DNA from 4 places in the Streptomyces sp. NPDC046215 genome. Region 4 is predicted to be linked to each of the others. Evidence: riboswitches for the same ligand, from Rfam matches in the RefSeq annotation. Region 4 holds a riboswitch; each other region holds the start of a gene.

Region 1 (5,509 bases), on a different contig from region 4:
GGGGCCCGGTCTTCTCGTCCCGGATGGCCGTGGCCACCAGCGCGCGGACGATGCCCGCGAACATGACGGCGTCGTCGACCCGCAACTGGACGTCCAGGCACCGCACCTCGATGGTGGGGTAGCGGTCCGACAGCCGCGCCTGCCAGTACAGCTGCCCCCGGTCGCTGATCGCCCCGGCCACGAACAGCGCCTGTATCCGCTCCTCGTAGTCGGCGAGGCCGGCGAAGTGCGGGGGCGGCCCGCAGACGGGCCAGCGGCTGTAGACCACGGTGCGCCAGCTGGCGAACCCGGTGTCCAGGCCGTGCCACATCGGGGAATTCGCCGCCATGGCCACCAGCACGGGCAGCCACGGACGGAGCCGGTTCAGGACGGCGACGCCCGTCTCGCGGTCGGGGATGGCGATGTGCACGTGCATGCCGTTGACCAGCTGTTCGTCCACCAGCTGGGGGGCGCGGGCGTGCATGGCCAGATACCGCGGACTGCGCGTGACGGGGACGGGGGCCAGGCCCGCGCGCGGGGACGTCCCGCAGGCGGCGATCCGGCAGCCGTTCTGTTTGGCGGCGGCGCTGACGGCGCGGCGCAGCCGCAGCAGGTGCCGGCTCGCCTCCGCGAGGTCCGTGCAGACCGGAGTGGCTACTTCCACTTGGGCCTGCAGGAGCTCCGCTTGAATCTCCCGCTCGTGCACGGCCGGCTCCAGGTCCAATGCCGCGCAGACCTGCTCTGCCAGGGCTACGGGCAGTGCGGTGGCCGGGTCGAGCAGAAGATACTCCTCCTCGATCCCTAGGGTGAGCATGCCGTATCGCTACCCCCGTGCCCCGGCACCGAACCGCGCGGACCCGGCCGCCGCGTATTTGTGACGCAAAGCAGCCCCGTGTTCGTGCGGGTACCCGTGTCAGGGGCACTCATGTGACGCGATTTCGGTCTTCCGCTTTCTTCAAAGCCCTTTGGATAAAAGGGTTTGCGTGGTTCGCCCGAGGCATCGACAACCCCCGGTTCCGCGGCGGGCGATGAAGTGAAGAAGTTCACAGATGCCCCTTCCGACGCGGGATTCGGGCGTTCCGTGATGCAGGATCTTGGCTCGAACAACAAGATCCCGTCACCGAGGCGGGCGACCCGGGCGGACGCCGAGTCCTGCCGCTGTCCGGGTGCGGACAGATCCCTATGGATCGGCAGGAGCGGGAGACCCGAGCAAGGCGAACCACGATCGCGGTGGTTCTTGGGGTGAAGCCACAACTGTGGCCGGGCAACTTCGACAGCCCGAACCCGACAGGTCATCTTTCGCAGGCGGATGACGAAGGGTTTTGGCATGTCTGCGTTCCCTCGCATACCCGCGCTCGTTTCCAAGGCCGGGGCCGCGTCCGTCCTCACCGCGGCCACCGTGACCGCGTCGATGCTGCTGCCCGGCATGGCCGGTGACGCCCAGGCGGCGACGGCCGGCCAGAGCGCCCTGAAGGTCGCGGCCTCGAAGAAGGGCTCGCCCTACCAGTACGGCGCCGCGGGCCCCAACCGGTTCGACTGCTCGGGCCTGACGCTCTACTCGTTCAAGAAGGTCGGCAAGTCGCTGCCGCGCACCGCCGCCCAGCAGTACAACAAGACCCGGCACCTGTCCGCGGGCTCGCGCCAGGCCGGTGACCTCGTCTTCTTCCACTCCGGCAGCAACGTCTACCACGTGGGCATCTACGCCGGGGACAACAAGATCTGGCACTCGCCCAAGCCCGGCGCGTCCGTCCGGCTGGAGAAGATCTGGAGCAACAGCGTCTGGTACGGCCGCGTCAACTGACGCGCCACCAGGACGCGGCGCGGCCCCCGGCGCCGGGAGGCGTACGCGGGGGCCGGGCCGGCGGGCCGGGGGTCAGGGAATCTGCGCCCCGTAGGCCCGCAGGGCGTCGGTCACCGGCTGGAAGAACGTCTCGCCGCCGGAGCCGCAGTCGCCACTGCCGCCGGAGGTGATCCCCAGGGCGGTGCCGCCGTCGAACAGGGCCCCGCCGCTGTCGCCCGGCTCGGCACAGACCGTGGTGGCGATCATGCCGTCGACCGCGCCCTCCTCGTAATTGACGGTCACGTCGAGGCCGGTCACCTCGCCGTCGTGCAGCCGGGTGGTGCTGCCGCTGCGCCGCACCTGCTCCCCGACGGTCGCCTCACCGGCCGCGGTGATCTCCTGCAGCCGGCCGTTGTAGAGGTTCACCGCGCTGGGGTGGGCCACGGTGGAGGTGTAGCGCACCAGCGCGTAGTCGTTGCCGGGGAAGGACGAGCTCTCCGTCACCCCGATCCGGCCGCCGCCCTGCGAGGCGGACCAGCTGGAGGAGACGTTGCCGCAGTGACCGGCGGTCAGGAAGTACGGCTTGCCGCCCTTGGTGACGTTGAACCCCAGCGAACAGCGCACGCCGCTGCCCCAGATCGCGTCGCCGCCCGCGATGAACGGCCGGAGCTTCCCGGGCGTCCGCCTGAGCGCCGCCTTGTCGCCGAGCCCGGCGACGGCCTTCTCCAGCCGCGCCAGCGCGGTCCCCTCCACCGTGCTGTCGGCGGTGACGGCGAGCCTGTTGGCCCGGGGGTCGACGGACCAGGTGGTGCCCGGTATCGCGGCCTGCGCGGCGAGCGCGCGCCGGGCCGAGGCGAGCTCGGCGGCCGAGTGCCGGACGAACCTGGCCTCGGCGCCCGCCGCCCGCACCGCGTCGGCCGCCTTCCGGCTGACGACGCCGACGACGAGCCGCCGCGCCCCGGCGTCGTAGTACGCACCGGCCGTCTCCGCCGGGAGCGCGGCGGCGAGCCGCTGGGCGAGGCGCGACGCATCGACGCCGGAAAGGGCCTCGGGGCCGGGGGCGGGGGCGGCGTGGGCGTTCGGCAGGGTGAGGGCCGCCGCCGTCAGGGCCGCGGCCGCGGCGCCGGCCAGGGCGGCACGGCGGCGTGCGGGAATGCGTGAGCGTGTCACTCGGGACCTCCTGTGGGGGAGCGCCCGGTGACATCGATGTCCGGGCGCGGAGGACGTACGGGGTGAGCGCGTGCGGGTCGGGTGGGGACCGGGCGCGACACCGGGTGGGGGCCGATGAAAAACGGTCGCGTCCATGTCAAGTGCGATCGAGTATCCGGTCGCCCGGAGCGACGTTCAAGAGCAGCATTCGGCCTTCCGTGCGAGGCGTCCCCGCGCCTCCTGCCGCACAGGGGCACCACGCGCCGCACCACTGACCGCGGGTGACAAGCGGGAACCGCCGTGGAGCGCTGAGCGGACATCGGCCCCCGCGCCTGTCCGATAATCGCTCACCGGCTCGGCCTCCGGTGGGCGCACTCCGCGCACGCGCCGACCTGCCGCACGCCCGTGGCGGACATCGGGCTCCCGCCACCGCCACCTGTACGGGTGATGCCCGCGTCGGAGCGGTGGCAGGGGAGGCCGCTGCTGGAAGGCTGCACGGCATGAGTCGCCGTACCTTCGTCGTCTCGGCCGCCGGCGCGGCTCTCGCCACGACCTTTCCCGGCGCGGGAGGGGCGGCCCCGGCCGCGCCGGCCCTCACCGCCCGGTCCGTGCCGCCCGCGCTGGGGGCGGAGTTCCACGGCATGGGCAAGGGGTACTGGCAGGACGGGCGGCCCCGCCCCGCCTTCCACCGCCACCTCGACACCCTGCGGGCGTACGGCGTCGGCGTCGTCCGCGTCGAGGTCGCCTGGTCCAGGAGCGAGCGCGGCCGGGGCGGGCCCGATCCCGGTCACCCCTACCACCAGCGCCTTCAGGCCCTCCTGGACGCCGTGGCCGGGCGCCGGATGAAGGCGCTCGTCACCCTCCACGGGTCGCCCGCGTGGGCACGGGCGGGCGCGACCCTCCAGGATCCCGCCGCGCGCTTCCCCGACGACCCCGGGGCCGTCACCCCCTGGGCCGCCTGGCTGGCCGCCACCTACGGGGACCGCGTCCACGCCTGGGAGGTGTGGCACGAGCCCAACGTGCCGGACACCACCGGCGTCACCGACCCGGCCGAGCGCACGGCCCGCTACGTCGCGCTGCTCGGGGCGTGCGCGCGGGGGCTGCGGTCGGCCCGCCCGTCCTCCGTCGTGGTGCTGGGCGGGCCCCGCCACACCGACCACCGCTTCGTGCGGGACGTCTACGCGGCGGGCGCCCGCGACCACTTCGACGTCCTGGCTCTCCGCCCCGGCCTCGGCCCCGGCCCGGAGGAGGAGCCCGCCGCCCTGGGGCCGGGGAACTTCCCGGCCGTGGCGGAGGTGATGCGGGCGTACCGGGACGGCGGCAAGCCGGTGTGGTGGACCGGGTTCGCGCCCCTGGCCGGGGACTCCGCGGCCCCGCCGGCGCAGCCGGTGGTCCGGGCCTTCGACCTGGCCCGCGCGCGGCACCCCCAGATCCGCCTGGGGGTGCTGCCCACGGCACACCGGCCCGTCCTGCCGCACCTGGCGGCCCTGCGCACCTACTTCGCCGGGTACGGCGGGCAGCGAGAGCTGCTCTGAGGGGCCGCCCCGGCTTCGCTCAGTCGCGCGCGCAGGTGGTGTCGGCGGCGGGCAGATCGCCCGTCAGCAGGTAGTCGTTGACCGTCTTGTTGGCGCAGGCGTTGGGGTAATACGCGAACACGGCGTGGGTGCGCACGGGGACGGTCACGAGCGTGGAGCCGCGCATCGCCTTGTGCATGCCGAGGCCCTGCTCGTAGGTGGTGCGGGTGTCACCGGTGGCCTGGAGCTGGAGGGCCGGCACGGTGTTGTCGATCTCGGTCCGCCGCTCGTGCGGCTTGTGCTTCCACCAGCCGCACGGCATCGGGGCGTTGACGACGGGGCCGAAGACCGGCTGCCGGGGGCGGACCCGCTCGATGGTCCTGCGGTACTCCTCCGGGTCGCCCGGCATCGTGGTGTCCGCGCAGAGGACGGCGAGCTGCGCGGCGTAGTCGGCTCGGGTGCCGTTCTCGTCGGCGCCGGTGGGGAACATGGCGGCCAGCAGGCCGGCCAGCCGCTCGGTGGCCTCGACCTTCCTGCCCGCCGCGGCGTCGGCGAGCTGCCGCAGGACGGCGGCGTACTGCGCGTTGTCGAAGTCGTCGGTACCCATGGCGAAGAGGATGAACGGCAGGTTCTGCGCGTCCAGCCGGTACGTGCCGATGGCGATCGGGCGCTCGGCGGCCCGGCGCACCAGGCCCTCGACCGTGGCGCGCACGGCCGCGGGCGTCTTCCCCAGGTGGTAAACCGCGTCCCGCGGTGCGGCCCAGGCCGCCAGCTCGTCCAGGGCCTTCTCGTTGGCCGGGCCCATCGCCTGGGTGGTCTTGCGGCCGTACTCGCGGGGGTTCAAGGCGCTGTCGAGGACGAGCCGGTCCACCTTGCCCGGGAACATCTGCGCGTACACGGCGCCGAGGTAGGTGCCGTAGGACTGGCCGAACCACGAGGTCTTCCGCTCGCGCAGGGCACCGCGTACGACGTCCACGTCGCGGGCGATGTTGCGCGTGGAGTAGTGCCGCAGTGAGTCGCCGTATGCGCTGTCGCACTTGGCGGCGTCGTCGGCGGCCTGCTTCGCGACCCGGTCGAACGCGGCCCG
Region 2 (5,509 bases), on a different contig from region 4:
CGGAGCCGGCGAGCCCGGCGGACGGCTGGTGCATGAGAATCTTGGTGTGCGGGAGCGCGAAACGCTTGCCCTTCGTGCCCGCGGTGAGCAGGAACTGCCCCATGGAGGCGCAGAATCCCATCGCGATGGTCACGATGTCGTTCTTGACGTACTGCATCGTGTCGTACACCGCCATGCCGGCGGTCACCGAGCCGCCCGGCGAGTGGATGTACAGGTAAATGTCCCGCGTCGGGTCGGTGGCCAGCATCAGCATCTGGGCGGTGACGCGATTGGCGATATCGTCATCGACCTCCTTGCCCAGGAAGATGATGCGGTCCTGGAGGAGACGGCTGTAAACGGCGTCCCCGAAGGGAGATGCGCCGGCACCGTCGGAGCTCTGAGGCATCATCCGGCTCGACTCGTGCGGGAACTGCTGAGTGCCCATCGAATTCCACTCCTCATCCTTGCGATGTCCCGGACGCCGGCCCGGGTTTCGTCCATTCGATCAGCGAAGCGGGAGTGGTCGGCCCCCACCCTCACACCTGGCGAAGCTAACACGCGGCCCGTCCCCGCGAGGCGCCGCTGACGGGCAGTTCGCTGAGAGCAGATGAAGCCCGAACGAACCGTCAAGTGGCTTGAAATCAAGCAGTTTTGTCCGTGCTGACGACCTCGGGGAGGAGAGCGTTCCGGCGGTCGGCGGCCGACAATGGTGCATATGGAAAGAATGGGGTGCCGGATCCGGCCAGCCGGTCAATCCCCGGCGTGCCGGCGGGAAGAGCGGTACGGCGGGGGCGGCCCGGTCGGGAGTAGTACTCGGAGTACCAGCATGCGGACGTTCTGGATACGCGGGCGCCCGCCGTGAAGTGTGGAGCGGGAATGGCCGCCCGTACGAGGGAGCTCGCATGCAGGAACGACGTGCCGTGGTGACCGGTGGTACCAAGGGCATCGGGCTGAGCCTCAGCAGGCGCCTGGTGGCGACGGGTTACCGGGTCGTCGCCCTGTACCGGGGCGACCAGGAGTCGGCCGCCGCCGCCGTGAAGGAACTGGGCGAAGGCTTCACCGCGCTCCGGGGCGACGTGGCCGACGCCGGTGACGTCGCCCGCGTCGCGGAGCTCGTCCTGGCGGAGCACGGGGTGCCGCACGTCCTCGTCAACAACGCGGGGCGGAACATCGACCGTCCGTTCCTGGAGCTGACGCCCTCGGACTGGAACCAGGTCATCGAGGCGAACCTGTCGGGCCCCTTCTACCTCACCCGGGCCCTGGCTCCGGCCATGCTGGAGGCCGGCGGCGGGTCCGTCGTCAACGTGGCCGCCACCACCGGCATCCGGCCCCGGCTGAACGGGGCCAACTACTGCGCCAGCAAGGCCGGGCTGCTGCACCTCACCAAGTGCCTGGCCCTGGAGCTCGCGCCGACGATCCGGGTGAATTCGCTCATCCCCGGGATGATCGACACCGAGGAGATGCGCACGCGGTACCGGACGGCGGAGCAGGAGCACCACGACCGGCTGCTGGCCGAGATCCCGCAGGGCCGGATCGGCAGCCCGGAGGAGATGGCCGATGCGCTGGAGTTCCTGGTGAGCGAGAAGGCCGCTTACATCACGGGACAGAAATTCATCGTGGACGGCGGGCAGTTCATGTGGTGACGGGCCCGGTGGGCGCCGCCGCACAGCCATGCCGCACCTCCCACAGCACGGACGACCGAAAGGGAAGACCCGCATGCAGTCGCGCATCGACCGATACGAAGCCTTTCTGACCACTCAGTACCGGGACGGCTTCCGCAAGCCGGAGGAGTACTCGATCTCCGAGATCAGCCCCGCGCTGCGGGACCGGATGAAGAACGGCCACTTCAAGCGGGTCGTCTTCACCGGCATGGGCTGCTCCGCGATCGTCTCCGACGTCGTCCGTGCCTTCTTCAACTCCATCGACACGGACTTGGAGTTCCACGTCTTCAACGACTACGACTTCCGGTATCTGATACCCGCCTCCGTCATGGACGACGAGCGCACGCTGATCGTCCTGAGCTCCTACAGCGGCCACTCGACCGAGCCGCTGCACGTCTTCCACCGCCTCGCGCACGCCCACGACCGGGTGCTGCTGCTCACCTCGGGCGGCAAGCTCGGCGAGCTGGGGCAGCGGCACGGTGTCTCGATCGCGCGCTGGCAGCTGACCGAGCCGGACCGCGAGTACCCGCTGTTCCACGTGGGCCAGTACTTCGCGATCCTGCTGGACATGTTCTTCGAGCTGGGGCTGATCTCCCAGGACTTCGGGCCCGAGGTGGCCGCGCTCCCGGACCACCTGGAGACCGACTTCACCGCCGCGCACCGCGAGCTGGCCCGTACGGCCGCCGCGCGCAGCCGGGACGCCAACGTCATCATGCTGGCCTCCCCCCTGTGGCACGAGAGCCTGCTGAAGCTGGCGAAGATGCACCTCAACGAGATGGCGATGGTCCCCGCCACGCGGAACTTCTTCCACGAGTTCTGCCACAGCGAGGTAGCGACGCTGTCCGACCCCACGCGCAAGCACAGCGTCCTGATCTTCCAGGACGACCAGGACGACGCGTACACGCGGCAGAAGATGACGAACCTGGTCGGCCTGCTGACAAGTGACCTGCCGCAGAACCGGAACATCGAGGTCACCGAGATCCCGCTGACCCAGCCCACCTTCATGCGCAAGTACTTCACCGCGCTGGAGCTAGTCCAGTACCTCACACTCGACCTCGGCCGGTACCGTGACACCACCTCGCGGAACCTGATCTCCGAGGCCGCGGGCAACCCCTGGTACCACGGCGACACCATCCGCGCGGAGCTGGCCGCCGGCTGAGCCGCCCCCTTCCGCATACCGCGGCCGCGGCCCGGCTCGCAGCGGCCCGCGGCCCCCGCCGACCGCCCGCGCCGGGCCGAACCGCCCGGCTGCGCCCTGCACGTACGGGATCTTCTGGGCCGGATCCATCCCGCCCGCCCGCACGACACGTACGGCGGGCTACGGGCGGCGCAGACCTGGGTCGTCGCGGCCCCCGGACCCCGGGGCGCGCTCGCAGCCGTGTGCGAACGGGGCGAAGGGGAGTTGCGAGCGGGCCCGCCGAACACGGGCGGTGCCCGGCCCCGGCGGGGAGCGTCGGGCGCACCGGGTCACAATCCCGCTCACGCTCCCGCCCGCGCCCACGGACCCGGGGTCGGCGGGCGAATAAACACCGCTCCCCCATACGCCGGATCATGTCGTAGACGGGGCGCGGCGATCGAAGTCAACCGGGCACGCACACCGCGCCGGAGCAGGTGCGGCGGGCCGCAGGCCAGCGGCTCAACAGGCGAATCCGATGAGGGTCAAATGCCGTCGTGTCCACCGGAATTACCCAGAAGTGATCAGGCTCACATACCTTTGGTTCCGCTCGGAATCCGTACCAGGGCTGCGCCAAGATCCCGTCGACGACAAGACCCCGCCATCCCGGTGGGGCGGTCCCGGTGGACGCCGAACCCTGCCGCCGCCGGGATGCAGGTCGACTGAGTGCATCGGCAGGGATGGAGGACCCAAGCATGGTGGGACGACCAAGAGTAGTGCGGTCGGCCCTTGGGGTGAAGCCGTTGACGCGGCCGGGCATACTTCGCCTGCCCGAACCCGACAGGTCATCCTTCACAGGCGGCTGACGAAGGGTTGAAGAATGGGCGCGCACAAACGTCCGTCAAAGATGTCCAGGGCCGGCGCGGCGTCGGCCCTCACGCTCGCAGCCGTCGGTGCCACCGTTCTGGTGCCGGGCGGCGCGGCCGGCGCCGAGGCATCGACCGTCTCCACCACGGCACTGCGCATCGCGGCCTCGAAACAGGGTTCCCCCTACCAGTGGGGGGCGACCGGCCCGTACCGCTTCGACTGCTCGGGCCTGACGCTCTACTCCTTCAAGCGGGCGGGCAAGCAACTGCCCCGCACCGCCGCCCAGCAGTACAACCGCACCCGCCACATCCCGCGCGCCGCGCGGGAACGCGGTGATCTGGTGTTCTTCGGCTCGGGGCGCGGCATCTACCACGTCGGGATATACGCCGGTGGCGGCAAGATCTGGCACGCTCCCAAGACCGGCTCGGTCGTCCGCCTGGAGCGGATCTGGACCAACAGCGTGCTCTACGGCCGGGTGAACTGACCGCCGGACGCGACCGCCGCCGGGCGCACCGCCCGCGGCGCGGCCGGGCCCGGGGCAGCGGGCCCGGCACCACCCCGGGCCTCCGCGCACCGCGCGGGGGCCCGGGGCCCTGCCGCCCCGTCCCCGCCCCGTTCAGAGTTCGGCGCTGACCGCCACGGTCCACGGGAGCGAGATCCACACCGTCTTCCCGCCGTCCGAGGTCGGGGTGAAGAAGAGTCTTCCCCCGCGCTCCGCGGTGAGACAGCGGATGATGACCATGCCCCGCCCGTTGTCCTGCTGGACGGCCGCCGGCAGCCGGCGCGGGAAGCGGGGGTGACTGTCGGTGACGCCGATGCGCAGCTGCTGATCCCGCTCCAGGCGGACGTCGACGGTGAAGGTGGGTGACTGGCCGCGGGTGTGCTGCACGGCGTTGGTGGCGAGCTCGGAGACGATCAGCCGCACCGTCTCGGCGGTGTCGGTGCCGCCGGGCAGCCCCCATTCCGCGAGCACACCGGCCACATAGCGGCGTGCCGTGGAGACCGAGGCGGGGGCGCTCGGCAGAGTGACGGTGGCTTCTTGCTGGTCTGCCATGGCGGTGTCCCTTCCTACCGGGGCCGGACTCCGACGCTTTGCGCAGTGAAGTCGAGAGCGGCCTCGGACGGCTCTTCGCGACAGACTGCCACTGATAACGGGTGTGATGGGGGCGATCCTCCGAGATATGCATATATCTGTCGCTCGAAGCGGTGAACTCTACGACGGAAGCCCATATTTGGGCGGCACACTGGACTAATGACACAGGGGTAACGGACCGGGGGTGCCGTCGCCGATAAGGCGATCGCGGAAAACGGCCGGGCGGACGAGCCGTTCACCTCGGGCGGAGGGAGGGGCCGATGCGCAACGGACCTGCGGTGCGCCGCCGCAAACTGGGCGCGGAGCTGCGTCGGCAGCGCGAGCTCACCGGGCTGACCAGTCTGGAAGCCGCGCGGGCGGTGGGCTGGCACCAGTCGAAGGTCAGCCGGATCGAGACGGGCAGCAGTGGCGTGAAACCGGCGGACGTGGCGCTGCTGCTGGATGCGTACGGAGTGTCGGATCCGGAGCTGCGCGCCCTGCTGGGGGCCCTGTGCGGGGCGGGGTCCGCCGATGCCGAAGGGGCCCGGCGCGGCTGGTGGTACGCCTATCGCGACCGGCTGCCGCCCGCGTATCTGGACTTCATCAGCCTGGAGTCGGAGGCTTCCCGTCTGCGCACCCTGGAGACCACGGTGGTGCCGGGCCTCCTGCAGACCCCCGCGTACGCACGGGCCGTGACCCGGGCCGCGCTCCACGACCCGCCGCCCGAGCAGGTGGAGGAGCTGGTGCGGGTGCGTCTGGCGAGGCAGTCGGTGCTGGAGGGCGACCGGCCGCTGGAGCTGTGCGCCGTGCTGGACG
Region 3 (5,509 bases), on a different contig from region 4:
CCGGGCTCACGGCCGGTGCCGATGACGGCGACGGAGCCGGGGGCGATGAGGCGGTGCACGGAGCGGGCCTCGGCGCGCTGCTCGCGGGCACGCTGGACGGCCAGGGAGCGGTCGGTGGGCTCCAGATCGAGCTCCAGGCGGACCACGCCGTCCTCGAAGCTGCGCTTCTGGGTGTAGCCCGCGTCCGTGAACACCTTGATCATCTTGGTGTTGGCGGGCAGCACCTCCGCGGCGAAGCGGCGGATCGAGCGCTCCCGGGCGACGGCCGCGATGTGCTCCAGCAGCGCGGAGGCGACGCCCCGGCCCTGGTGGGCGTCCTGGACGAGGAAGGCGACCTCGGCCTCGTCGGCCGGCGCCGAGGCCGGCATGCCGGTGGCGTCGATGCGGTCGTAGCGGACGGTGGCGATGAACTCGCCTGCGACGGTGGCGGCGAGGCCCACCCGGTCGACGTAGTCGTGATGGGTGAAGCGGTGCACGTCCCGGTCGGACAGGCGCGGGTAGGGGGCGAAGAAGCGGTAGTACTTCGACTCGTCCGAGACCTGCTCGTAGAAGCTGACCAGGCGCCGGGCGTCGTCGGCGGTGATGGGGCGGATCTGCGCGGTGCCGCCGTCGCGCAGCACGACGTCGGCTTCCCAGTGGGTGGGGTACGCGTGCTCGGACGGCGTCTGCATGGGCCCAGCGTAAGGCCGGGCACCGACAGCGGTCCGGCTCGCGGTGGCGGGCCCGGCGGGGCAAGGTGGGGGCAGCCCGAGCACCGCCGACCCCGTGAGACACTGGTCTAGACAACCAATACTGACTTGAAGGGCAACACCATGGCTGAGCGCCGCGTTAATGTCGGCTGGGCCGAGGGCCTGCACGCGCGTCCCGCGTCGATCTTCGTCCGTGCGGCCACTGCCGCCGGCGTGCCCATGACGATCGCCAAGGCCGACGGCAACCCCGTCAACGCCGCCTCCATGCTGGCCGTGCTGGGCCTGGGCGCCCAGGGCGGCGAGGAGATCGTCCTCGCCACCGACGCCGAGGGCGCCGAGGCCGCTCTGGACCGCCTGGCGAAGCTCGTCGCCGAGGGCCTCGAGGAGCTCCCGGAGACGGTCTGATTCACCGGGACCACACGCGGCGGGGCCGCGGCAGCCGACTGAGGCCGCCGCGGCCCCGTCGTCCGTCCGCCGCCGGTTTATCGCCCGCTCCCCCGCACCGCATTCCCCGGCCCGGGGGCCGGGGAATTCCGGCGGTAACCGGGCCGGAATAGCGGTCCGTTGTTAAGGGCGGGCGATCGCCGTGTTTACAGTGTGTTTCGTATTCTGCGGCCGGTGCGGGTTTCGCGGCGGGGGCGGGGCGGGGCGGCGCAGCCGGTATTCGCCCGGCGTGCGGTCCACGCGGGCCGCGGCCAGCGCGCGGGCCCGGTCGGCGTCGCCGCGGGCCACCGCGTCGACGAGCGCCCCGCACGCCGCCCACGCCTCCACCGGCCGGGCGGGCGGCTCCGGCACGTACACCCAGGCGATCTTCAGCCGCAGCTGGGTGAGGAGCCCGGCGAGGCTGGGACTGCCCGACGCCTGGGCGAGCGTCTCGTCGAACCAGTCGCTCAAGGGCCGCAGTTCGGCCGTCAGCCCGGCACGGGCGCGCTCCTGACCGAGCTTGACCAGCCCGCGCAACACCTTTACATGCGCCTCCGTGCGCCGCTGCGCGGCCCGCGCCGCGCCCAGCGGCTCCAGCAGGGCCCGGACGTCCAGGAGGTCGGCCGCCTCCCGCTCGGTGGGCTCCGCCACGCAGGCGCCCGCGTGCCGGCGGGTGGTGACGAACCCTTCGGAGGCCAGGGTGCGCAGGGCCTCGCGGACCGGTACCCGGGAGACGCCGTACTGCCGGGCGAGGAGCTCCTCGGTGAGCCGGCTGCCGGGCGGGAACCTGCCGGAGACGATGTCGTCCCGGATGGCCGTGCAGACGGCGTGCGTCGAAATGCGGCGGCCGTCCCGCACCGCTCTGCCGTCCCCGCTCACGTACGGCCCCGCATGGGTGTACCTCCGCATTGACCTCCGCGAAACGCGGCCTATTGTCACTTGTTGAGCGACTCTATTGCAGTCGGGTGCGAATTCCGATGGCCACGGTGTTTCCATCGATATGTTTTGGCCAACACAAAGGCCCCGGCCGGGGGCCGGGGCCTTCGATGAAGCGTGTCGCGCGCCCGTCGCGGCGGACGGCGCGTCAGGGGCGGTCGGGCGACCGTCAGATGCCGACGCCGTGCGAGCGCAGGTACTCGACCGGGTCGATGTCGGTGCCGTACGTCGCGCCGGTGCGGGCCTCGAAGTGCAGGTGCGGGCCGGTGACGTTGCCCGTGGAGCCGGAGATGCCGATCTGCTGGCCCGCGGTGACCGCCTGGCCGGCGCTGACGCTGATCGAGCTGAGGTGGCCGTACTGCGTGTAGGTGCCGTCGTTGTGCTTGATGACGACGTTGTTGCCGTACGCGCCGCCCCAGCCGGCCTCGACGACGGTGCCGGCGCCCACGGACTGCACCGTGGAGCCCTCGGCGGCGTGGAAGTCGACACCGGTGTGGCTGCCGGAGGACCACAGGCCGCTGGACGCCTTGTAGGAGGTCGAGACGTAGGAGCCGTCGATGGGCGCGACGTAGGCGTTGAGGCGCTTGCGCTGCTCCTCGCGGTCGGCCCGCTCCTTCTCGGCGCGCTCGGCGTCGGCCTTGCGCTTGGCCTCGTCCGCGGCCTTCTTGACCGCGGCGGCCTCCTTCTTGGCCTCGGCCTCGGCCTGGAGGCGGGCGGTGGTCTCCTCGGCGCTGGTGCGCTGGACCTCGGCCTGCTCGCCGACGCGGTCAGCCGTGTCGTCGCCGATGACGATGGCCTGGGTCAGGCCGGTGTCCTCGGTGCGGGGCGCGTCGTCGGTCGCGGCGAGCGCCGGGGCGGCGAAGCCCGCGACGACACCGGTGGCCGTGAGGGTGGCTATGCCCGCGATGTTCGCGCCGGTGCGGACGGCGCGGCTCGGACGGCGGTGCTTCCCGGTGGCACGAGTGAACGCCATAGGTACGGCTGATCCTTTCCTTCCTTCTCGCCTACCGGGTTAGCTGACGGGTTCGGAGCAGGAAGGTCTCCTACGACTCCCTCCGGAAAGGGAACCGATTCACCCCAGGGGACATGTGGGTCCCCGGTTCCCCCGGCTCGCGCCGTACGGGGATTCGGCGATGGCTGCCCGGTGCCGCGGATGCGGCGCGCAATATGACGGACAGCCGCCCTGACGCTAGACGCCGCCTCTTTCCCACGGCAAACAGAACTCATGTTTTGTGGCGTACACCACAGTTCAGAGGTGCAACCACTCCACTAAATCGGACATAAAGGAGGCACGCGTGACCCGTCGGTCTCGCGTGCCTCCCGGGCGATATGAGCCCCCATCAGAGCCGTGTCAGGACCGGCCGGACCGGGCCGGACGCGGATCCGCCCAGCTCAGCCCGTGATCACCGTCACCTCTCCGATGCCCAGCGCCTTCACGGGCGCCTCGATCTCGGCGGCGTCACCGACGAGGACCGTCACCAGGCGGTCCACCGGAAACGCGTTGACAGCGGCGGCGGTGGCCTCCACGGTGCCGGTCTGCGCGAGGCGCTCGTAGAGCCGGGCCTGGAAGTCGTCGGGGAGGTGCTGCTCGACCTGGTCGGCGAGCGTCCCGGCGACGGCCGCGGCCGTCTCGTACTTCAGCGGGGCGACGCCCACGAGGTTCTGCACGGCGCTGTCCCGCTCGGCGTCGGTCAGCCCCTCGGCCGCGAGGGTGCGCAGCACGGCCCACAGGTCGGCCAGGGCCGGGCCGGTGGAGGCGGTGTCCACCGAGCCGCTGATGGCGAGCATGGCCGCGCCCGTGCCCTGCGCGGTGGAGCGCAGCACCTGGCCGAAGGCCCGCACGCCGTAGGTGTAGCCCTTCTCCTCGCGCAGGACGCGGTCGAGGCGGGAGGTGAGGGTGCCGCCGAGGCAGTACGTACCGAGCACCTGGGCCGGCCAGACGCGGTCGTGCCGGTCGGCGCCGATCCGGCCGATGAGCACCTGCGTCTGGACCGCGCCGGGGCGGTCGACGATGACGACGCGCCCGGTGTCGTCGGCGGTGATCGGCGGCACCGGGCGGGGCTCGGCGGCCGGGCCGGTCCAGGCGCCGAGCGTCTCGGCGAGGGCCGCGTCGAGGTCGATGCCGGTGAAGTCGCCGACGACGACGGCCGTGGCGGTGGCGGGCCGGACGTGGGCCGCGTAGAAGGCCCGCACGGCGGCGGCGTCGATGCGGGCGACGGTCTCCTCCGTGCCCTGGCGGGGCCGGGACATCCGCGAGTCGGCGGGGAAGAGCGCCCGCGAGAGGGCCATGGCGGCCCGGCGGGAGGGGTTGGCCAGCTCGTGCGGGATCTCGTCCAGGCGGTTGCGGACGAGGCGCTCGATCTCGCTGTCGGGGAAGGCGGGGGCGCGCAGGGCGTCGGCGAGCAGGCCGAGCGCCTTGGGGAGCCGGGAGGCCGGGACCTCCAGGGAGACCCGGATGCCGGGGTGGTCGGCGTGCGCGTCCAGGCTGGCGCCGCAGCGCTCCAGCGCGGCCGTGAACTCCTCGGCGGTGTGCTTGTCGGTGCCCTCGGTGAGGGCCCGCGCCATGATGGTGGCGACGCCGTCGAGGCCCTCCGGCTCGGCGTCCAGGGGCGCGCCGAGGTTCACCTCGACGGCGACGATCTGCTGGCCGGGGCGGTGGCAGCGCAGCAGGGTGAGGCCGTTGGGCAGCTCGCCGCGCTCGGGGGCGGGGAAGGCCCAGGGGGTCGCCTCGCCGGCCTGCGGCCGGGGGTGGAGGTCCATCGGGGTGCCGGTGGCCACGGTGTCGCTCACTTGGCCGTCTCCTCGTCCGGGACTGCCGCGTCGGTCACGTCGGCGTCGGCTGCTTCGTCGGGGGCCGTGGGCTCGTAGACCAGCACGGCGCGGTTGTCGGGGCGCAGCCGGGCCTTGGCGACCTGCTGCACCTCCTCCGGGGTGATGTCCAGGGCGCGCTGGACGGCGGTGAGGGCGAGCTGCGGGTCGCCGAACAGCACGGCGAAGCGGCACAGTTCGTCGGCGCGGCCGCTGACGGTGGAGAGGCGGTCGAGCCACTCGCGCTCCAGCTGGGCCTGGGCGCGCTCCATCTCCTCGGCGGTCGGGCCCTCGGCGGCGAAGCGGGCCAGCTCCTCGTCGACGGCGGCCTCGATGGCGGGCACCTCGACCCCGCCGGAGGTCTTGACGTCCAGCCAGCCGAGCGAGGGGGCGCCGGCGAGCCGCAGCATGCCGAAGCCCGCGGCGACGGCGGTGCGGTCGCGGCGGACCAGGCGGTTGTGGAGCCGGGAGGACTCGCCGCCGCCGAGGACGGTGAGGGCGAGGTCGGCGGCGTCGGCCTCGCGGGTGCCGTCCTGCGGCAGCCGGTAGGCGGCCATCAGGGCGCGCGCGGGGACCTCTTCGCGGACGACCTCGCGCAGCTCCGTGCCGATGACGTCGGGGAGGGAGCCGTCGCGCGGGGGCTGCTTGGCGTC
Region 4 (5,509 bases):
CGTCACCGCCGCAGGCCCCGGCGCCCACGCACGGGCCCTTGCGCCACCACTCGGGCAGCATCGCGATGGCCTCGTCGCCCAGCGGGTTCACCCCGGGGCCGGCGGCCAGGGAGTGGCCCACGAGCACGTGCAGGCACTTCACGCGGTCCGGCATGCCGCCGGCGCTCGGGAAGCCCTCCAGGACCTCGATGGCGTCGCGGCGCGTGAGGTAGTCCTCGTGCGCGGCGCGGTAGGCGGCGGCCAGCTCGGGGTCGGTCTGCAGACGGGCCGTCATCTCCTTCATGACGCCGTCCGCCTCCAGCGTGCCGATCGCGGAGGCCGCGCGCGGGCAGGTCAGGTAGTACAGCGTCGGGAACGGCGTGCCGTCCTCCAGCCGGGGCTGGGTCTCGACGACGTCGGGGTTGCCGCAGGGGCAGCGGTGGGCGATGGCGCGCAGGCCGCGCGGCGGCCGGCCGAGCTGCTCCTTGAACGCCGCGATGTCGGCGTCGGTGGGCTCGGTGGGCTCGGTCTTCGGAGGAGGGGTGTCCATGTCTCGCTCGTACTCGCTCGTGCTCGGTCTTCGGATCGGGGTCGGTACGGGCCTACGGGGAGGCGGTGGTGCCGGGCGCGGGCGCGGGGGCCGTGGCGTCCGCCGCGTCCACCCCGTCCCAGAGGTTGCTGTACCAGGGCCGGTCGGCGGCCCCCTGGTCCCTGGGCCGCCGGGCGTCGCCGCTGCCGTCGATCACGCTGTAGCCGGTCTCACCGGGGCGCAGGTAGTGCAGGTGTTCGCGGGCCTGCTGCTCGACGTAGGCGGGGTCCTCCAGGCGCGCCTTCTCCTCCAGGAGCCGCTTCACGTGCTCGCGGGCCTGCTCGGACTGGCGCCGCTGGTCGGCGATGTCCGAGCGCTGGGTGACCCACTGGCGCATGGGGTAGGCGAGGGCGACGACCAGGGAGCAGACGACCAGCGCGAGGAGCGCGGCGCGGCCGGTGAGCCGGCTGCGGCGGGGCGGCCTGGCGCGGTACGCCCGGCCGCCGCGGGCCGCCGGGCGCTGCGCGAGCACCGTTCCGAGAGCCTTGAGCCTGGTTGCGGTGGAGGAGCGTTCCGCCGCCACATCGCCTCCCCGTGGGGTCTCCTGGCGCCCGCAGCCTCGCTACGAACGTACGTCCCCGGCCACGGTACGGGACCGTGGCCGGGGACGTAGTGAGGCTGCTGTCTGTCCCGGGGGGATTTTCAGCCCTTGGGGATCGCTCAGCCCTTGGGGGTCGCTCAGCCCTTGAAGCGCGGGAACGCGCTGCGGCCGGCGTACACCGCGGCGTCGTCGAGGATCTCCTCGATGCGCAGCAGCTGGTTGTACTTGGCGACGCGCTCGGAGCGGGCCGGGGCACCGGTCTTGATCTGGCCGCAGTTGGTGGCGACGGCCAGGTCGGCGATGGTGACGTCCTCGGTCTCGCCGGAGCGGTGGGACATCATGCACTTGAAGCCGTTGCGCTGGGCCAGCTCGACGGCGTCGAGGGTCTCGGTCAGCGAGCCGATCTGGTTGACCTTGACCAGCAGGGCGTTGGCGGCGCCCTCCTCGATGCCGCGGCCGAGGCGCTCGGGGTTGGTGACGAAGAGGTCGTCGCCGACGATCTGCACCTGGTCGCCGAGGCGCTCGGTGAGGATCTTCCAGCCGTCCCAGTCGTCCTCGAACAGCGGGTCCTCGATGGAGACCAGCGGGTACGCGGCGACGAGCTCGGCGTAGTAGTCCGTCATCTCGGCGGCCGAGCGGGACTTGCCCTCGAAGTTGTACGAGCCGTCCTTGTAGAACTCGGAGGCGGCGACGTCCAGGGCGAGCGCGATGTCCTGGCCGGGGGTGTAACCGGCCTGCTTGATGGCCTCGAGGATGAGGTCGAGGGCCTCGCGGTTGGAGCCCAGGTTGGGGGCGAAGCCGCCCTCGTCGCCGAGACCGGTGGACAGGCCCTTGGTCTTCAGGACGGACTTGAGGGTGTGGTAGACCTCGGCGCCCCAGCGCAGGGCCTCGGAGAAGGACTCCGCGCCGATCGGCGCGATCATGAACTCCTGGATGTCGACGTTGGAGTCGGCGTGCGACCCACCGTTGAGGATGTTCATCATCGGAACGGGCAGCAGGTGCGCGTTCGGGCCGCCCAGGTAGCGGAAGAGCGGGAGGTCGCTGGCCTCGGACGCGGCGTGCGCGACGGCGAGGGAGACGCCCAGGATGGCGTTGGCGCCGAGCGAGCCCTTGTTGTCGGTGGCGTCCAGGTCGAACATCGCCTGGTCGATCAGGCGCTGCTCGGTGGCGTCGTAGCCGACGAGCTCCGGGCCGATCTGCTCGATGACGGCGAGGACGGCCTTCTCGACGCCCTTGCCGAGGTAACGGTTCTTGTCACCGTCACGCAGCTCGATGGCTTCGAAGGCACCGGTGGAGGCGCCGGACGGCACGGCGGCACGGCCCGTGGAGCCGTCGTCGAGGCCGACCTCGACCTCGACCGTGGGGTTGCCTCGCGAGTCGAGGATCTCGCGAGCTACGACGACGTCGATGGACGGCACGAGGGTCTCCTTCGTGGGTGTCTGGAGTTCTGCAGCACGAGCCTAACGGGCGCCGGAGGCTGCGCCTGCCCACGGACCGCCTCCCGGGCCGAAAAACCGCACAAATGCCGAGATCACCGGACGAATGACCGGGGTGTTCGCTGAGCGGGAACGGGTCCGGGCCGGCGCCGGGGGCCGGCGGGAGGGCCCGGGAACGGCGGAGCCCCGCCCCGGCACGCCTCGGGGAGAGGCGTGCCGGGGCGGGGCCGTCCCGCTGTGGGCCCGTCATGGGCGAGGGGGGCGCGGTGCTCCACCGCGCCCGCCGGATCAGCTGAGGTGCAGCATCTGACCGGGGAAGATCAGGTCGGCGTTCTCGACGACGTCCTTGTTGAGGTCGTGCAGCTTCTCCCAGCCGCCCTGGACCTTCTTGGCGTCGGCGATCTTGCCGAGGGTGTCGCCGGCCTTGACCTCGTACTCGCCGTCGCCCTTCTTGAAGGACTGCGGGGCGGCGTGCTTGGGCGCGGCCTGCTTCGGGGCCGGGGCCTCCTCGGCCTGCTCGGCCTTCGGCTGCGGGGCGGCGTGCTTGGGCGCGGCCTGCTTCGGCGCGGCCTGGCGCTCGCTGCGGTCGGCGTGGGACTTCGTCGACGTGGTGCCGCGGTCGGCCTTCTTGGCCACCGAACCGGAACCGGAGGTGTCGACGTTGGCCTTCGGGCCGCCGGCGCTCAGGCCGGTACCGGGAGCGCAGCTCCAGGCACCCGGGCCCTGCATGGCGAGCAGCTTCTCGGCGACGGCGATCTGCTGGCTCTTGGAAGCCTGGTGCGGGTACGCGGCGTACTTGCCGCCACCCGCGGCGTCCCAGGAGCTCTTGGAGAACTGCAGGCCGCCGTAGTAGCCGTTGCCGCTGTTGATGGACCAGTTACCCGTGGACTCGCACTGGGCGACCTTGTCCCAGGTGGAGACGGAAGCGGCGTTCGCGGAGGTGGCGATCATCAGCGGAGCGGCGACGGCCGCGCCGGTGACACCGGCGAGCGTGACGATACGGACGGCCTTGGACGGACGGCGGTGCTTGCCCTTGGACATGAGTCGTTTCCTCACCGACGCCTACGAGGTGAGCTGTCGGGTTCGGGCTGTGAGTTCGCCCGGCCTCGTGTGCGAGCACACTCGGCTTCACCCCAAGCCGCTCCGGTTCCCGCCGGTCACCGACCGACGGCCCATCACGGCGCCTACCTTGGTTCCCCCGCTCCTGCCTACGGCGCTTAACGCGACGACTCCGCCGGTCGTCGGCAGGATTCGGCGTGACGACCGTGGTGCCCGCGGTGGCGAGCGGTCTCGACGGTAAACACAGTCGGCCCGAGGGTTCAAACCCCTCTTTCCGGCCACAGTTGCCCCGCGTTACCCCGAGGAACCGATCATTTCCGCAGGTGGGAGCGGGTGTCGAAACTTTGGGAAGGGGCCGTTCCAGCAAAAGTCAACGAGACCCATGTCTCACTTTCGACTGGAACGGACATTCCCCCCGAACTCTCGCACTATTTACCGATCTCAAGCTTCTGACCTGGATGGATCAAATCCGGATCGCTTCCGACAGCTTTCTCGTTGCGCTCGTACAGAGACTGCCAACCGCCCGTAACGGAGTGCTTTTCCGCGATGACTGACAGATTGTCACCATCTCGCACGGTGTAGTCCCCGGTGGCCGGTACGCCCGGACGGGCGTCCGCGCCGCCGCGCGAGGGCCGCCCGTCGTCCGAACGCGGGGGCTGCGCACGGTGCTTGCCGGTGCCGTCCGTGCCGGTGGCGGGGTCGCCGGGGGCGTCCGGGCCGGGCGTGCCGGAGGGAATCCCGGAGGGTGCGTCGGCGGACGGGGCGGGGGCGGTGGGGATCTCGGTGGGGTCGTCGGCCGGACCGCCCTTGCGGTGCCGCCCGTCCTGCTCCCCGGCCGCGGGGGCCGACGGCGTGCTCTCCGGCGTGCCGGGCCGGTGCTCCGACGGGGACGGGGAGACCGGGGCCGACGGCCCGCCCGGGGTCGCGGAGGGCTCCGCGGACGGCACCGCGGGCGAGGAGGGCGCCGAAGGCGAGGCCGAGGGCGGTGCGGACGGGGTGGCCGGTGAGGAGGGTGCGGCCGGAGAGGAAGGTGAAGCAGGCGACGAGGGCTCGGGTTCCGGCGTGCGCGGGGTGGTCGCCGACGGCTTGGGGTCCACGGTGCTGCCCGGGTTCACCTCCGGTGCCTTGCCGCCCTTGTCGAGGCCCGAAGTCGCCGCGCAGCCCTGCCAGGCGCCGGTTCCGCTGCTGCCGAGGATCTTCTCGGCGACGGCGATCTGCTGCGAGCGGCTGGCCAGATCGGGGCGCGGGGCGTACGCCCGGCCGCCGTTCTGCTCCCAGAGCTCCTGGGTGAGCTGCAGCCCGCCGTAGGAGCCGTTGCCCTTGTTGGCGCTCCACAGGCCCCCGCTCTCGCACTGGGCGACGCGGTCCCACGTGGGGGCGTCCGCGGCACTCGCCCCGGTGGCGGCCAGCAGCGGCATGGCCAGGGCGGATCCCGTCACCCCCGCCGCGACCACGATGGCGGGTACCTGGCGGGGTCTGCGATGTCGACCGTTCCCGGAGCGCATGTGAGGGCCTCTCATGTGGCGGCGAATATGGTCGTCGAACATAGCGACGGGCCCCGGGAGTCACAAGCTGATGTAGCGGAGGTCACGCGAAGGTCACGTGAGTTGACCTAGGGTCATTTGGTACAGGCCGTGAACTCCACCGGCAGGGTCCGCAGTCCGCGCATGATGAGCCCGCCGCGCCAGCGCAGCTCCTCCGGATCGGCGGCCAGCCGCAGATCGGGCAGGCGGCGCAGCAGGGTCGCGAGCGCGGTCTGCCCCTCCAGGCGGGCGAGCGGCGCGCCCAGGCAGTAGTGGATGCCGTGCCCGTAGCCGAGGTGCTGATTGTCACTGCGGGCGAGGTCCAGGGTGTCCGGTTCCGTGAACCTTTCCGGGTCGCGGTCGGCTGCCGCGAGGACGACGA

What was found. A riboswitch is a leader RNA that binds a small molecule or an ion and turns the genes downstream of it on or off. The one in region 4 is predicted to bind cyclic di-AMP.
Positions count from the first base shown of each region.
Region 1: another riboswitch for cyclic di-AMP. It lies ahead of ABZ951_RS23005 (C40 family peptidase); the one in region 4 lies ahead of ABZ951_RS12020 (transglycosylase family protein).
Region 2: another riboswitch for cyclic di-AMP. It lies ahead of ABZ951_RS24985 (C40 family peptidase); the one in region 4 lies ahead of ABZ951_RS12020 (transglycosylase family protein).
Region 3: another riboswitch for cyclic di-AMP. It lies ahead of ABZ951_RS12740 (M23 family metallopeptidase); the one in region 4 lies ahead of ABZ951_RS12020 (transglycosylase family protein).

Region 1 covers NZ_JBEYZW010000057.1:6,510-12,018, reverse strand. The annotation lists gene ABZ951_RS23010 (glutamate--cysteine ligase) at 1-793, opposite strand, end outside; cyclic di-AMP (ydaO/yuaA leader) riboswitch at 1,140-1,303, shown strand; gene ABZ951_RS23005 (C40 family peptidase) at 1,307-1,780, shown strand; gene ABZ951_RS23000 (S1 family peptidase) at 1,853-2,929, opposite strand; gene ABZ951_RS22995 (hypothetical protein) at 3,409-4,443, shown strand; gene ABZ951_RS22990 (alpha/beta fold hydrolase) at 4,463-5,509, opposite strand, start outside.
Region 2 covers NZ_JBEYZW010000068.1:5,280-10,788, reverse strand. The annotation lists gene ABZ951_RS25000 (ATP-dependent Clp protease proteolytic subunit) at 1-388, opposite strand, end outside; gene ABZ951_RS24995 (SDR family NAD(P)-dependent oxidoreductase) at 882-1,622, shown strand; gene ABZ951_RS24990 (SIS domain-containing protein) at 1,696-2,799, shown strand; cyclic di-AMP (ydaO/yuaA leader) riboswitch at 3,433-3,631, shown strand; gene ABZ951_RS24985 (C40 family peptidase) at 3,635-4,105, shown strand; gene ABZ951_RS24980 (ATP-binding protein) at 4,238-4,675, opposite strand; gene ABZ951_RS24975 (helix-turn-helix transcriptional regulator) at 4,975-5,509, shown strand, end outside.
Region 3 covers NZ_JBEYZW010000022.1:56,130-61,638, reverse strand. The annotation lists gene ABZ951_RS12755 (GNAT family N-acetyltransferase) at 1-671, opposite strand, end outside; gene ABZ951_RS12750 (HPr family phosphocarrier protein) at 813-1,094, shown strand; gene ABZ951_RS12745 (GntR family transcriptional regulator) at 1,257-1,991, opposite strand; gene ABZ951_RS12740 (M23 family metallopeptidase) at 2,218-3,021, opposite strand; cyclic di-AMP (ydaO/yuaA leader) riboswitch at 3,035-3,191, opposite strand; gene ABZ951_RS12735 (pitrilysin family protein) at 3,441-4,808, opposite strand; gene ABZ951_RS12730 (pitrilysin family protein) at 4,835-5,509, opposite strand, start outside.
Region 4 covers NZ_JBEYZW010000020.1:94,989-100,497, forward strand. The annotation lists gene ABZ951_RS12005 (DUF501 domain-containing protein) at 1-529, opposite strand, end outside; gene ABZ951_RS12010 (septum formation initiator family protein) at 582-1,091, opposite strand; gene eno (phosphopyruvate hydratase) at 1,247-2,527, opposite strand; gene ABZ951_RS12020 (transglycosylase family protein) at 2,834-3,586, opposite strand; cyclic di-AMP (ydaO/yuaA leader) riboswitch at 3,590-3,771, opposite strand; gene ABZ951_RS12025 (transglycosylase family protein) at 4,033-5,043, opposite strand; gene ABZ951_RS12030 (cytochrome P450) at 5,223-5,509, opposite strand, start outside.